Regions from separate parts of the Legionella qingyii genome, predicted to be linked through region 1. Evidence: riboswitches for the same ligand, from Rfam matches in the RefSeq annotation. Region 1 holds a riboswitch; the other holds the start of a gene.

Region 1 (6,895 bases):
TTAAAGTGCCAGGAACTATAAAGCGCACCAAGACCACAAGCAATTAGCCCCAAAGGCAACGCGTTAAGCGTTTGCATCAGTAAATAGGCACTTAAGATTGTTAAAACAGATGAACCAAACATCCGAACGGTATGAATTACAGCCAATGCAAGACCGGTATTCTCTTTATAATCTGCAAGCATGATCGACATAGTCGCTGGTGCAGTTAAACTAATGCCTAAATTACAAATTAAAGCAAAAGATAGGGCATACAAATTGAATTCGTAAAAAACTGCGCATACTAACATCGCAAAACCACCACTTATAATAAACCAACTCCCAAGATAAATGGTCGATGCCATGCTGAAATATTTACGCAGCCAAATACCTAAATAATTGCCAACAATAATATTTAATCCATTAATAATAAAAATAATACCGTACACCAACGGTGAAAAACCAAATTGGTCAATAATAATATAGGACGAATTAATCACTGAAAGCATTACGGCTGCAAAACTAAACATCATAATGAAAGAACCACTCCGTAGGGTAGGAGATGGAATGATCTCTTGATAGGCTTTAATTACTTTTTTAACAATCAAGGGTTCCCGGGGTTGCGTCCAAAATGGTGATTCAAATAATCCTTTACGCGACTGTAGCAAGAGTATTATCCCAATCACCGCCATTAATATGAAATTAGCTTGCCAACCGTAATAAGTAAAGATAAGAGAACCCACTACAGGAGCAAGAATAGGCGATATTGAAACAATCATCGAAACATACGACAGAACCTTGGCACGCTCTACTGTATCATCAAAGTCTCGCGAGATTGAAAAAGCAATCAGGTTTGCACAGCATAAAGCAAATCCCTGTAATGCCCGACCGAGTATGAGTACAAAGATATTCGGCGCAAAAGCACAAATTAAACTGGCAAGAACAGCAAGAACTAAACTGCCAGGTAACAAACGACGTCGTCCAAAATGATCAATTAACGGCCCCCAAACTAATTGAGTCACACCAAAAACAAACAGATAAATACTTAAGGTTAATTGACTTAAACTATGCGTTGTACCAAACAAATTGGTGATGTAAGGCAACGAAGGTTGATAAAGATCAAATGTGAGTAATGAAAAGGCAGATAATAAGCCAATAAGCAAAATCGAAGTTCTTGGTTGGGACATAATATTCATTCTATAAAAAGCAGTGGAGCATTATAGTGAAATCTGTTTATTTTTGCTCTAGATTTAGGAAAAAATTTGGAGCCTTCATCGATTTTTTTGTAGACAGGGTGAAGAGCCACAACGTAGAGCCCCTCTTTACACTCGGGACTGGCGGTAAAAAAACCGGGTTATGGCTGCGCTTCATGACCATTAAGTTAAGGGAAAACTGTCGTTCCCGCGAAGGCGGAACCCATTTCTAGCAAGGCGTAGCGCCAATTTAAGAATAGATTCTCGCCTTCTCGGGAATGGCAAAAATTCTCAACATAGTCGCAGTGCGGCCGTGTATAACCCAGATTACATCCAATTAACCTTTACGAATCAGATAATTGCTCCCCGCATGAATTATTTTTTTCATCCGATTATCTTCTTCTGGATTAGGTTGACATGCTTTAAACGCATCTTTTACTGATGCAACACTTATAGGTAAAACTGGACGACTATCGGTTTCTAAATATCCATCTTTATTCTTAAAAATAGTGAACTGATCCGATGCAAATTCTTGACACTCAGTTAAGGTTTCATCCTGACAAATCGAAAATTTAATAGCTCGTTCCACACGATAAGATTCACCCACCTCATCAGCAAACACCATATCACCATATACAACAGTATGGCGGGTTCCGCAAAAATAATAGCCATATTTATATTGGCCATTCTCAGTAACATCAGTTCGAATATATCGTCCATCACCTTGAGTTAGGCCATTGAGTGTCACAATATGGCGTACCTCCTCTTTGGGCCCACTTTTCGCAACTGCTAAACCAGTTAGAGTCAATCCAATGATTAATAAAGTAATTCTTTTCATTTTTTATTCCTTATCTGAAAAAAACATCCTCAAGGAACGTGTCTTTAAGGATCGATAACCTACTCTAATGTCAATCCGGAGGAAAAATTTTTACCAAACTGACATCGCGGTCCCATTATCCTAAGAAAAAATCCATTTGAACAGATTAAAAAACATTACCATTTGATCAGAATAAAAACAAATTGACCCAATGATAAGAAGTTAGTTCCTATTGAAAATCGCCAGGGTATAAATCCGGGAAAAAGGTAGATTACAACGTGATATAGGGAGTACTTAAAACTGGCTTTTAAGTACTCCCATTCTTATCGAAAAGATCGATGTTAAAAACTTACAATGACCCTACATTAGTAGTCTGTTGATAGAGATGAGCATGGCAATCCTTGAAAAATAATAAGGTGCCACTATCAGGAGCACAGTCTTGAGGACTGCTTTTATGTTTATCAGCAATATCTACAGACGCACCAGCTTCCATAAGCATTTTAATCATCTTTCTATCGCCATTTTTTACCGCTTTGTGTAATGGAGTTTGTCCCTCTTTGTCTTGACGATCTAAAGATACCCCTGCTTTGACCAATGCCTTGGCACAATCATAATTCTTGCTTGTAACGGCCCAATGAAGTGCCGTACGCTCATGAGCTGGATCTACTTTGTCCATTTCCGAGAGCGACATCGATTTAATCAATACCTTGAGTTCAAATAATCGCCCCCATGTAGCTGCTCTTCTTAAAGCTTGATCATACACTGGGTTGCTCATTTCACCTGATTTACGTAATGAGGCACAAACCGTAGCCAGTTGAATGGGATCTTGGGTTTTCCGTGAATTACCTAAAAAACCAAGAAGTTTTGGCGCGATTTTTCCACTCGCCTGCTCGATAATGGCCTGATTCATATCGGCCAATCTTGAACTTACAGGAGATATTTCCAACAGCTCATGGGTTCGTTCCATCTCCTGACGGTTAAGGGGTTTGTTAGCAAAAAGCAAGCCAGATAACTCAATAATCATATCGGGCATTGCTCCAAACAGGGAAGTATCACTTGCAACCATTGACTTCAACACAAGTAAATAATCTGCAACAAACTCCGTGTTGTTCGAAATATCTTGATAATAAGTCAGCTTTTTGTCGCGCATGGCTTCCAGAGTGCTTGTAGCTCCAGTTGATAAAACCAATGGGCTTTCTGCGTGAGCCACTGCTTGACGCATCACTTTATAGGGTAATGATTGATGGTATTCAATTTGTGGTAAAGGCTTAGGAGTGGCTAAAGTTGTATCATGTTCATATGCGTATTTAATATCATATTTTTTGCTCGTGAAATCCCCAACCAGAACATATGTGTCTTGACCACTTAATTTAATGTATTGCGCGATTAATTTGTAATCTTTAGAAGGAGCTACCGCTGCAAGATACATAAATCCATAGTTTTTTTTGGGAAGAGATGCCTGGACAACCTGCTCATTATTAGTTAACGCTGGTAAATCTTCCGCTTTAGCAATAGTGGGTACTCCTAATCGATCTTGACCAAGACCAGCACTACCAACCATCATATCTCGGTCATTAAACGATTCGTAAAGGCCTGGTTGTTCCAGCCTGGCTTGCATACGATATCCAGTTTGTGAATTTGAATCTGCAAGGCGAGGCTGGTTGACATTCCCTACAAATAATATTTTACTCTCAGGAGAAAGAACTCGTTTGACTAGGTCTGCTGCCGGAATTTTACATCGATTCGCATCAATAAAGGCTACAACTGTATTTTCAACTGCATCAAACTCTTCCAAAGAAGAAAATCCAACGCTGCAATCTTCTACGGATATACGTCTGTTAACAGCAGCACCATACATGCTTGTAAATTTACCTATTCCATCAAGAGTACTCACTAAAACGACATCAATATCTTTTACACTTCTATTTTGAAGTTCGTGAATAAGGTCCTTTGCGATATTCGCTGCAAAAGCAAAATCACCTTTAGCAGTAGGATTGCAGCAATTAGCATGAATAAGAATAACTTTGCCCATAAGCACTACCTAATTGAACACTCTATGAGCAAATTTTAAATCCTTAACCTTAACAAAATATTAACAATATGTTGTTTTTATATATAATTAATTGTGAAAAATAGCCCGCCATTCCTAAATATACCTTTGTCGTTAGGCTCTTTCATGCTAGAATAATATTTGTACATTGGGGGTGCCTGTTATATGGCTGAGAGGATTAAACCAACCCTTTGAACCTGATCTCATTCGTCTGAGCGGAGGAAAATGTGTCTATTGTTTTGTTTTCAGGCTGTGTTGCTTTTGTTACTTCGTTTATTGGTTTATTACCACAAATTATCAAATCATTAAAAACGCGATCAACCCAAGATCTTTCCATGATCATGCTAGTCAATTACCTCATTTGTTCTTTAGCTTGGATTATTTATGGGAGTAGCACGGACTCCTTCTTTGTAATCAGTTCTAATGTGGTGGGTTTGATTGTCAGTTTGCTGCTTATTTTGTTAAAAAGATATTATGATGCACGATGTAATTAATTTAAGCGGCTATCAATCTATTTTATGCCTCAATGGAGAATTACCCGATTCATCTTTTTTTGTGACGATGAATTTGCCCATTATCGCAGCTGATGGCGCCGCAAACAGTTTATATGAGCTTGGAATTCGTCCTCAATTAATTACCGGAGATTTAGATTCTGTACACCCAACTCTTCTGGAAAATCACCCTTTTCTTCATACACCGGATCAAAACAGCAGTGATTACCAAAAAGCTCTGTGTTATTTAAAAGATAATGATTTATTGCCAGCTATTATCGTTGGCATAAATGGTGGGCATTTGGATCATATACTGAATAACATGAATATCTTTATGGAAACAAACTGTCTTTTGTATGCTCCACCTATAAGAGGTTTTGTGCTTAATGAACACTCCAGAATGAATCTTTCATTGCCAGTACAGACAAAAATTTCATTAATGGGAATACCTGAGGCAACCCTATCTTCAATTGGTCTGCAATGGGAGCTCAATGACGCACATCTTTCCTTTCCAGGAAAAACCTCGTGTTTTAATCGAACTCACTTGCCGGAAATCTTTTTGGAGGTTCAGCACGGTTCCGTTTTAGTTTTGATTTATGAACAAATGATGGAGGATGCAGCACTATCTGTCCGATAGGCTCCATTTCGACAAAGTTCAAACGCACCCATCATGCACAATAAAAGTGCTTCTTTAGGTTCCTATTTTATTTACTACAATAGAGCAATGTTCACCTTTAGTGATTAACGTTACAATACTGTCTTTGGTTAGAACGTGTGAACCGCATAAAACATCGGGACCAAATGCCGAGTTTTTTCTATATCCAAATACATATTCTTTATTTATAGGCCCTTTTCCTTCATAGGATTTTCCGCGAGACCCTGATTTTTTACCATCCACAGTATATCCTAATGCGGCCGCTGTTTTTTCATTTGTTTTGACATGCACTCGAATCGTATCATTAGCTACGGCTTGAATTGAAAAAGAAAGGATGACGAAACCACTCAAATTCTTTATGGAATTTCTTCTCATAATAAACACTCCTTGTTTTATGAACTTTTAATATACCTCATTTAATGAATTAAATTATAGATAATATATTATGGATTCTCTTTCATGCCTTTTTCCAATTAAATAACCGTCCCAAAAACTAAACAAATTTTCATATCGTTTAATGAAATACGCTGAATAGCTATGGGCATTCTTGAATTCCAACCTAGATACACTATGATAAATATATGCTCTAATTGATTATTTTAATTGCCATTATTGTGCTTTTGACTAAAGGACATTTAAAGTAATAGGCCGATGTAAATCGAATTCAAGCGGCTGCTAGTTACATTGAGGATTTAAATTATGCTCGGTAGGATAAGATTTTTCAGAGGTCGCATGCCTTCAAATGAAGTATATTCTTCCATTTATACAGTTCACGAATCACATAGACCCAGCTTTCTCAAAGGAAGCTTATCTGGGGATCTTTGGCGTCATGATAGTATCTATAAAACAATAGTTAAGGTAACCAATGCCGATGAATATCAATACTTACAGAAAACTGCCATAAGTAATATGAAGCGTTGGAAAGAATTAAACTCTGCAACAACCTCTGCATTTGTCCCGAGAGTTGAAGTCAAATATCAAGATTGGGGTGATGCAACTTTAAAAGCAACTAAGGACAATGCCGTAACTTATACCTTATTAAATCCATCAAATAAACGCTATCCCGGGGGGGCAGCATTAGAAGGTGGCAGCGCTCTAGAAGAAAATATATGGCATCGAAGTACATGCATACTTTCGTTAGTGGATAAAATAGTCACATTGGATAAGGAGACTAACCTGTTTGTATATACTGAGGAGGGAACCGCGTTAGTAGAAGCCAGAAAAAAAATGACCGCCAAAGAGCGTGACATTCTAAAGGAACGTTGCCCCATAATTTATCCTGAGGAAATCTATAAAACCCTCCATGACACAGAACCTAGAATATGTTTTAGAGGCCCGGAAATAATGCTGCCTTCGACGATGGAGGACTTTGGGGCATCTGGACACGTTGTAAGTCCAGATTTGAGTTATGCACTTCTTCCGGCGGACAGTATTTTTCCTTTTTATGAATTAAGGTCAGCGGCTCCCGAGCACTTTGCTGAGTCCCAATCAACAGACCCTCAGGTATTAAAAGAACACAGGGAAGATCTACGCCGACGAATTGCGGCCCAACTCGATACATTAATTCTTGCAGGACAATCACATGCAGTCCTTGGCGCCTGGGGTTGTGGCGCTTTTAAAAATGAGCCCGAACTTGTAGCAGAAATCTATGCCGAAGAAATTGAAAAAAGAGCCGTTTTTTTTCAACACCTTCTTTTTCCCATACTTAATACC
Region 2 (6,895 bases), on a different contig from region 1:
GGGCGCGGTGCAATATAAATATTATAGCGTGGATGCAAGAGGCGTATTGGCCTTTTTAATTGAACATCAGGAGCATACAGCCAAAGAAGTTCGCCTCGAAGCCCACGTAAATTTGGAAAAGTGTTTTTTGCTCCAAGACCTCTGCAATCAAATACAAAATCAAATGAATAAGACCTCTCTCTTGTTTCTATCTCGCCTGGATGCATGCGAGAAACAAAAGTATGATCTCGCCAAATAGCACCGCGCTGGCAAAGATGTTTTTTAAGTGCCAGCAATAACGTCTGATTATCAAGTTGTGCTTCTCTGGGAAAATAATATGCCATTTTCAACTGATGCAGTTCTGGTTCCAGTTGGCTTAATTCATTTTGGTTGAGCAACTGATAACAGGAATCACTTAATTTATTGACAATTCTGCCACTAAATTGCTGCCATTCTGCTTTATCTTGAGGATGATGCACCACAAGACATCCATTTTGGCGAAAATATACGGGGTCCGCTAATTGATCCAAAATAGATCTCCATAAGGTGTCAACTGACTCTACTCCCAGATTAAAAATCACTTGCTCCGCTTTATCGAGTTCAGACATTGGTGCCAAAAGCCCTGCTGCTGCATTACTGCAATTATTGAAAAAGGGTTCTGCCTCAAATAATGTCACTTGCAAGCCTTCATTTTGTAAACGAAAAGCCAATAAACACCCCATAATTCCAGCACCAACAACAGCAACATTTTTCATTTAATTAGAATCACTTTTCTCAATATATTGGTAGCCTGTTTGCAGCTGCATCTAGGCTACAATTGTATTTTCATTCACTAATGCAACACGCAATAGGTTCCAGCTCCGAATGAGGTATCTTAGGGAGCAACTCGTTTGTATAACAAGCATTTACTGCAAAAGACTCATCGATAATTCCCAAATGCTTGCCGAAACGACCTACTTTATTCCAATCACGCTCCACATTTAAAAGAGTACGCGAGAAAAAGGGTAAACTGCGGATGAAAATTGTATGATACATAGGGGTTCGCAATTGAGGTTTCACCCTGCATAACAGTTCATAAGCTTCTTCGGGGTTTTCGGTAGTAAACGCAGCCCCCCGTTGTGTGGCATTGAGAAATCCTTTAAGTGTTTCAGGCTTTTTTAACATGCGTTCTGGCACAATAAATTGAATGGAACAAAAGCAGCAACAACCTAAGCCTGCAAGCTGATCGATACGCAGAAATACCGTTTCACCCCGTAAATGTTCTAATTCAACTTTTTGAAAATTAATAAAACCAATCCCTGTATCAACGATATCACGACAAATCGCATCAGTAACATTCATGCCAATACGAACTGTTTCATAACTTGAGGGATCAATGCCAGCTAATGTTGCCAAATTATCGATAATGATTTTGCCAAACTCGCCAATATAACCAACCCGTTTGCCAACAATATCCTGAAATGAGCTTATACCACTGGATTTCAGTGCAATCAGACCTGTAGGAGGTTCATCCAATAATGTACCAATTGAGGTAACAGGATAGCCTTTTGCACGGGCAGCTAAGGTATGAATCATGGCCTTGACCCCAAAATCAACATGGCCCATACCGACAATTTCGGTCACATCGCTTGGATCGCTAGGTTCTAAAATTGCGAGTTTTATACCTTCTTGTTGGTAATACCCTAACGCATGGGCAACAAAAATGGGGGTATGGTAAGGGTTTGCATACCAATTAAGTAATAGGGTAGTTCTCATAGATAACGCACTCATGCCATAGCTCCTTGTTTAATTAATAAAATAGGATGGCTAAAGATATCGCGTTAAGACTTAATAGAAGAAATGAATCTGCATTCAACAAAACAGTTAAATAACTCTTAAAGACCGGTCTACAATACGGTAGAGAGTACTCTAAGAAATTAACTGTTCTAAAAATAGATACAGATTTAAGGCGTTCTTACGCTGGTATGAACCAGATCAAGTTCAACGGGTATTTCTCAGACGTTTATCACGACACCCCGCGCCATCAAATTGACCGTAATGCTAGCTGGTATGGAAAAAACTGTCAAATATTATAAGAGGCCCCTCATCGCCCCTAACGGGCACCTTCTCCCATTTATGGGAGAGAGCTGAGGGTATTACCATTAAGTTAAGAAAAACTGTCGTTCCCGCGAAGGCGGGAACCCATTTCTGACAAAGCATTGTGCCAATTTAAGAATAGATTCTCGACTTCGCGAGAATGACAAAAAACCTTAACTTAATGGCAGTGAGTGCTAGGGTCAGGTTTAAAGAGCATCAACTAACCTCACAATTCTGCACATAAAAAACATTATGCTGGATCAGAAATCGCTGACATAATAAAGGAGTATGTTGCAATAAATGATGTAAATAAGCGCGAGTAAATTGTTGCGAACAAGTAGGACAAACACAATTCGCATCGATCATTTCAAATTGCATTTGTGTTTTTGAATCCATTAGATCCACAGTGCCTGTCTTGCTGTACACCCTTCCTTGCATTGCTGCTTGAGCTGGCTCATCCGTCTCAATAAATCCTATTCCCTGATGACGCAAACGTTGAATTAGTTCAGACTCAAAACATCCCATAACATAACGTGGGACATGGGAGAATTGCTCTAATTTAGCCCAATTCGGTTCATTCAAAATCTTAAAATAAACCCCATGAGGTTTCATAACTGCATGCTGTTCTAAATCATCACTATGAATAAATGGAACAATTGCATCATCCCAATTGTCCCAAATTTGTGGAAAATCACGCATGATATGTTGGGGTAATAGTACTGCATCCGGTTTTAGATACAGGATCAGTCCGATGAGCTCTTCCAAAGCAAGTTTGACTCGGGACCCATCATAAGGAGACTTAAGAACATAAACCTTTTCTTTATTGGCAACAAGTGACGCAGCATTGATTATCATCATTCCAGGACAAGCCAGATAATGCGCTAAATCAGGTATTTTTTGAAGTACATCCTGACCAGGCTTATACAACAAACTCTCCAAAGAATAGGATGCGGCAGTTACCTTTGCCTCTTGCCAATTTGCCGTTGTAAGGCACAAACCTGCTTCTGAAGTTAAAACAGGTATAAAATTTTGTACTGCAGCCAACATTCCTGATCTCCTGATTTACAGCAATAAACTGGTGTCGCCATAACTAAAAAACCTGTACCTTTTTTCAATTGCTTCCTGGTAAAGCATCATTGCTTGTTTATGGCCTATAAAAGCTGAAACCAGCATTAATAAAGTGGACTCAGGCAAGTGAAAATTAGTCATTAATCCATCGCAAATCTTAAACTCATATCCCGGGTAAATAAAGATGTCTGTATCTCTGCTACATGGGGTTAGTTCTCCATTTTGTGCAGCACTTTCAAGACTACGCAAAGTGGTTGTACCTACTGCAATTACTCGATTTCCTGCTGCTTTCGTGGCGTGTACTGTCTCACACAATTCAGGACTAATTGTAAATCGCTCACTATGCATTTTATGATCTTTAATATTATCGCAACGAACGGGTCTAAATGTTCCCGCTCCAACATGCAAAGTAAGATACGCCACAGTAACGCCTCTTGAACGTACGCTGGATAATACATGCTCATCAAAATGCAAACCTGCTGTGGGAGCAGCAACAGATCCTTCATATTTTGCATAAACCGTTTGATAACGATTCTGATCTAGCGTTTCATCAATTCGGGTAATATAAGGTGGCAATGGAATATGCCCTATTCCATTCAATAAGTTCAAGACATCCATATCGGCATGACAAAGAAATAAATCATCGTGTCGATCAAGAACTTTGATTTCTTTATCTTGCTCCAACTTAATCATTGAGCCAGCTTTCAGCGCTTTACTGGCCTTAATATGAGCTAGAAAGGTAAGTTCGCCAGTAATACGTTCAACCAATAACTCAACTTTTCCACCAGTATTCTTATGGCCATAAAGTCTGGCTGGGATCACCTTGGAATCATTCATTACCAATAAATCGCCAGGGTTTAAAAAATCAGCTATTTCACGAAACTGGTAATGACCGTATTCACCATTCTGACGATTATAGGTTAAAAGACGTGAGTCACTGCGATTCGCTAACGGATACTGCGCAATGAGTTCTGGAGGTAAATCAAAGTAAAAATCCTGTTTATTCATAGAGCAACCTGAAAATAAATTGCCGCTATTATACACGGATTATAACCATTCATCACCCCTGACGGATAAGAATCATAATTAAGGATTCAATGGTATTTATTTCTCTTTTGGTTTTTGGGTTCTGTAACCAGAACCCAAAAACCTGCGATCTACTTTGTCTTTAGTTTTTTACAAGAGGGTACAAGTGAGGAAACGATGTCTGTGAGTTTAAAAGATGAAGATCCGGAACTTCTGAAGAAGAAGGATCAGCAAATACCTTAGAATGAATTGGATTTTCATCGTTCCCATATGTCGTTTTCTTTTGTGGATGGAAGTCACTACCCATCTCGGAATAAGAACCACTTATTTCAGGACCTACATCCTGCTTTTCTGAGCCTGAAGATTTTGAAGCACGAGCATTCACCGCTGCTTTAGCTCCCATTCCAGCCAAACCACCAATGAGTAAAAATGGTGACCAAAGTACAGCGCCTATAGATTTCATAACTCCTTTAAAACTTAATCCATCTTCATTAACAACTCGTGATTTAATCATGTCAAACACATTTTTATCACTTCTATAGCATTCTTTAGCACTAGAATACAAAGAAACCAGACCTAAAGCCCCATATAAAACAAGAGCACCGAGCCCAAAAGTTGCAGCACTAAGAGCAATTGCACCCGCAGCACCTGCGCCCGCAACTCCTGCAGTAGTTAACGATGATGCAGCTAAACCAAAAGCGAACTTAACTGTCAACGCAAAAATAATAATAGGAAGAATAATAAAAGAACCTATGAGTAGTGCCCCAGTACCTGCGTAATGGCTTCGGCGAGAATAATATGTATAATCGTGGGCATTATAACTCGCTCTCGTAACTGATGGAGTTGGGGCATGAGCGTGACGGGTAGCGGGGGTATTAAAAACGTTGGAAGCATGATGATGCTGATTATCATACCCCCCCCACGAAGGAGTACCACGAGTAACTTGATTATGAGCATGCTGCTTATGAGAAGACGCCACTTTTATTCTCCTTTTGTTTTTATTAAATTCCAAACTTGAGGCAAGAAGTATAAAAAAGAAAACTTAAGGTTTTATTAATAAAATCACTGAGTCTTTACAAAAAAATTACATTTCTATACATAAAGATCATAGGATGATTAATAGAAAAACAGACAGTATCCAAATTAAACCACTCGCAACATAAGGATGCTGATATCCCTTAAAATTTTTTCTTCGGGATAGAACATCAAGAATAAGAACCGGGACCACAGAAAGTACAGTTATCATAAATACCAATACCAACGAAACCGCCTCTTTCTGAAAAGGCATCATACGCACTAAAAAATTCAATACATCATGCAATAGTTCACGTGCGTAAAATATTCCCCATAGAAACCAAAAATTATAAGTATAAATGAGCCAGGATGCAGCAAACATTGGTATTAATAATTTAGCACCTTTTATAGCAAAGAGATTATTAAAGGCTTTGATAAATTCTTCTGAAAAGAAAACTGTAATCGCACTAAAAAGAATAACCAAAGCTAAGGTTAATAACATTTATCTATTCCTTTTCTCAACATCTTCTAGCACCTCCCAGCGCTCATAAAGCTGGGTTAATAACGTTTCATCCTCAACCAATCCTTGATTTATCTTTGCAATCATCTGAGCATCTTGTTGGTAAAATTTAGGATCAGCCATTTGTAATTGTAACTCCGCTATTTTTCCTTCTAATTGCTCAATTTTCTGTGGTAATTGCGCAAGCTCTCGTTGCTCATTAAAACTTAATTTATTGGTTACCGTAGTTCGTTTTAAAACCGGTGCTTTTGTTACCTGATCACGCTGTTGTTGTTTCTTATGCATTTTGTATTCATCATAACCACCAACAAATTCATTAAACTGTCCTGCTTCCTCATAGACCAGAACACTGGTAACGACCTGATTAATAAAGGCTCTATCGTGACTAATTAATATTAAAGTTCCAGGATAATCAGCTAACATACCTTCCAGGAGCTCTAAAGTTTCAATATCTAAATCATTAGTAGGCTCATCCATCACCAACAGATTGACTGGTTTGGCAAAGAGTTTTGCGAGTAATAATCTGTTGCGTTCACCACCTGAAAGCACTGAAACCGGTTGATTAAAACGCTCGGATGAAAATAAAAATTCACGCAAGTAACTGGCAACATGTTTTTGTTTACCGTTAATCGTTACATAATCTGCCCCATCACCAACATTAAACATGACGGTTTGATCTTCATGTAGTTGCCGGCGTAATTGATCAAAATAAGCAACACTCAAGGATGTACCAAGTTTTATCTGCCCAGAATCTGGTTGTAATTCTCCAAGCAATAGTCTTACTAAAGTCGTTTTACCGCATCCATTAGGACCAATTATTCCAAGCTTATCCCCCCGACTTAGCAATAAGGAGAAATCACGTAAAATCGTTTTATCTCCCAAGGTATAATTAACATGGTTTGCTTCAATGACCACCGAACCTGAACGAGTTACATCCAAGGAAAATGATTTGACCTTACCCAATTGATTACGACGTGCCTTATATTCTTCACGCAATGCCTTTAACGCACGAACCCGACCTTCATTTCGGGTTCGTCGTGCTTTGATTCCAGTACGAATCCATACCTCTTCCTCAGCCAGCTTTTTATCAAATAAATCATTTTGCTTTTGCTCGCTTTGACGAATAGACTCTCTTCTATCCAGATATGTTTCATAATCACAATCATGCTGGTACAACTTCCCTCTATCAATTTCTACAATCCGATTGGATAC

The links. A riboswitch is a leader RNA that binds a small molecule or an ion and turns the genes downstream of it on or off. The one in region 1 is predicted to bind thiamine pyrophosphate.
Positions count from the first base shown of each region.
Region 2: it holds a riboswitch for thiamine pyrophosphate, as region 1 does, so the genes downstream of both, ELY20_RS01280 (ABC transporter substrate-binding protein) here and ELY20_RS06705 (SemiSWEET family sugar transporter) in region 1, are expected to answer to the same signal.

Region 1 covers NZ_RZGX01000007.1:79,517-86,411, forward strand. Annotated here, with positions in the region: gene ELY20_RS06690 (multidrug effflux MFS transporter) at 1-1,163, opposite strand, end outside; gene ELY20_RS06695 (hypothetical protein) at 1,507-2,007, opposite strand; gene ankY (Dot/Icm T4SS effector AnkY/LegA9) at 2,336-4,018, opposite strand; TPP riboswitch at 4,177-4,277, shown strand; gene ELY20_RS06705 (SemiSWEET family sugar transporter) at 4,264-4,530, shown strand; gene ELY20_RS06710 (thiamine diphosphokinase) at 4,514-5,164, shown strand; gene ELY20_RS06715 (hypothetical protein) at 5,219-5,557, opposite strand; gene ELY20_RS06720 (poly(ADP-ribose) glycohydrolase domain-containing protein) at 5,915-6,895, shown strand, end outside.
Region 2 covers NZ_RZGX01000001.1:311,913-318,807, reverse strand. Annotated here, with positions in the region: gene ELY20_RS01285 (FAD-dependent oxidoreductase) at 1-734, opposite strand, end outside; gene ELY20_RS01280 (ABC transporter substrate-binding protein) at 805-1,749, opposite strand; TPP riboswitch at 1,914-2,007, opposite strand; gene ELY20_RS01275 (tRNA-guanine transglycosylase) at 2,272-3,102, opposite strand; gene queA (tRNA preQ1(34) S-adenosylmethionine ribosyltransferase-isomerase QueA) at 3,118-4,131, opposite strand; gene ELY20_RS01265 (hypothetical protein) at 4,292-5,128, opposite strand; gene ELY20_RS01260 (hypothetical protein) at 5,255-5,665, opposite strand; gene ELY20_RS01255 (ATP-binding cassette domain-containing protein) at 5,666-6,895, opposite strand, start outside.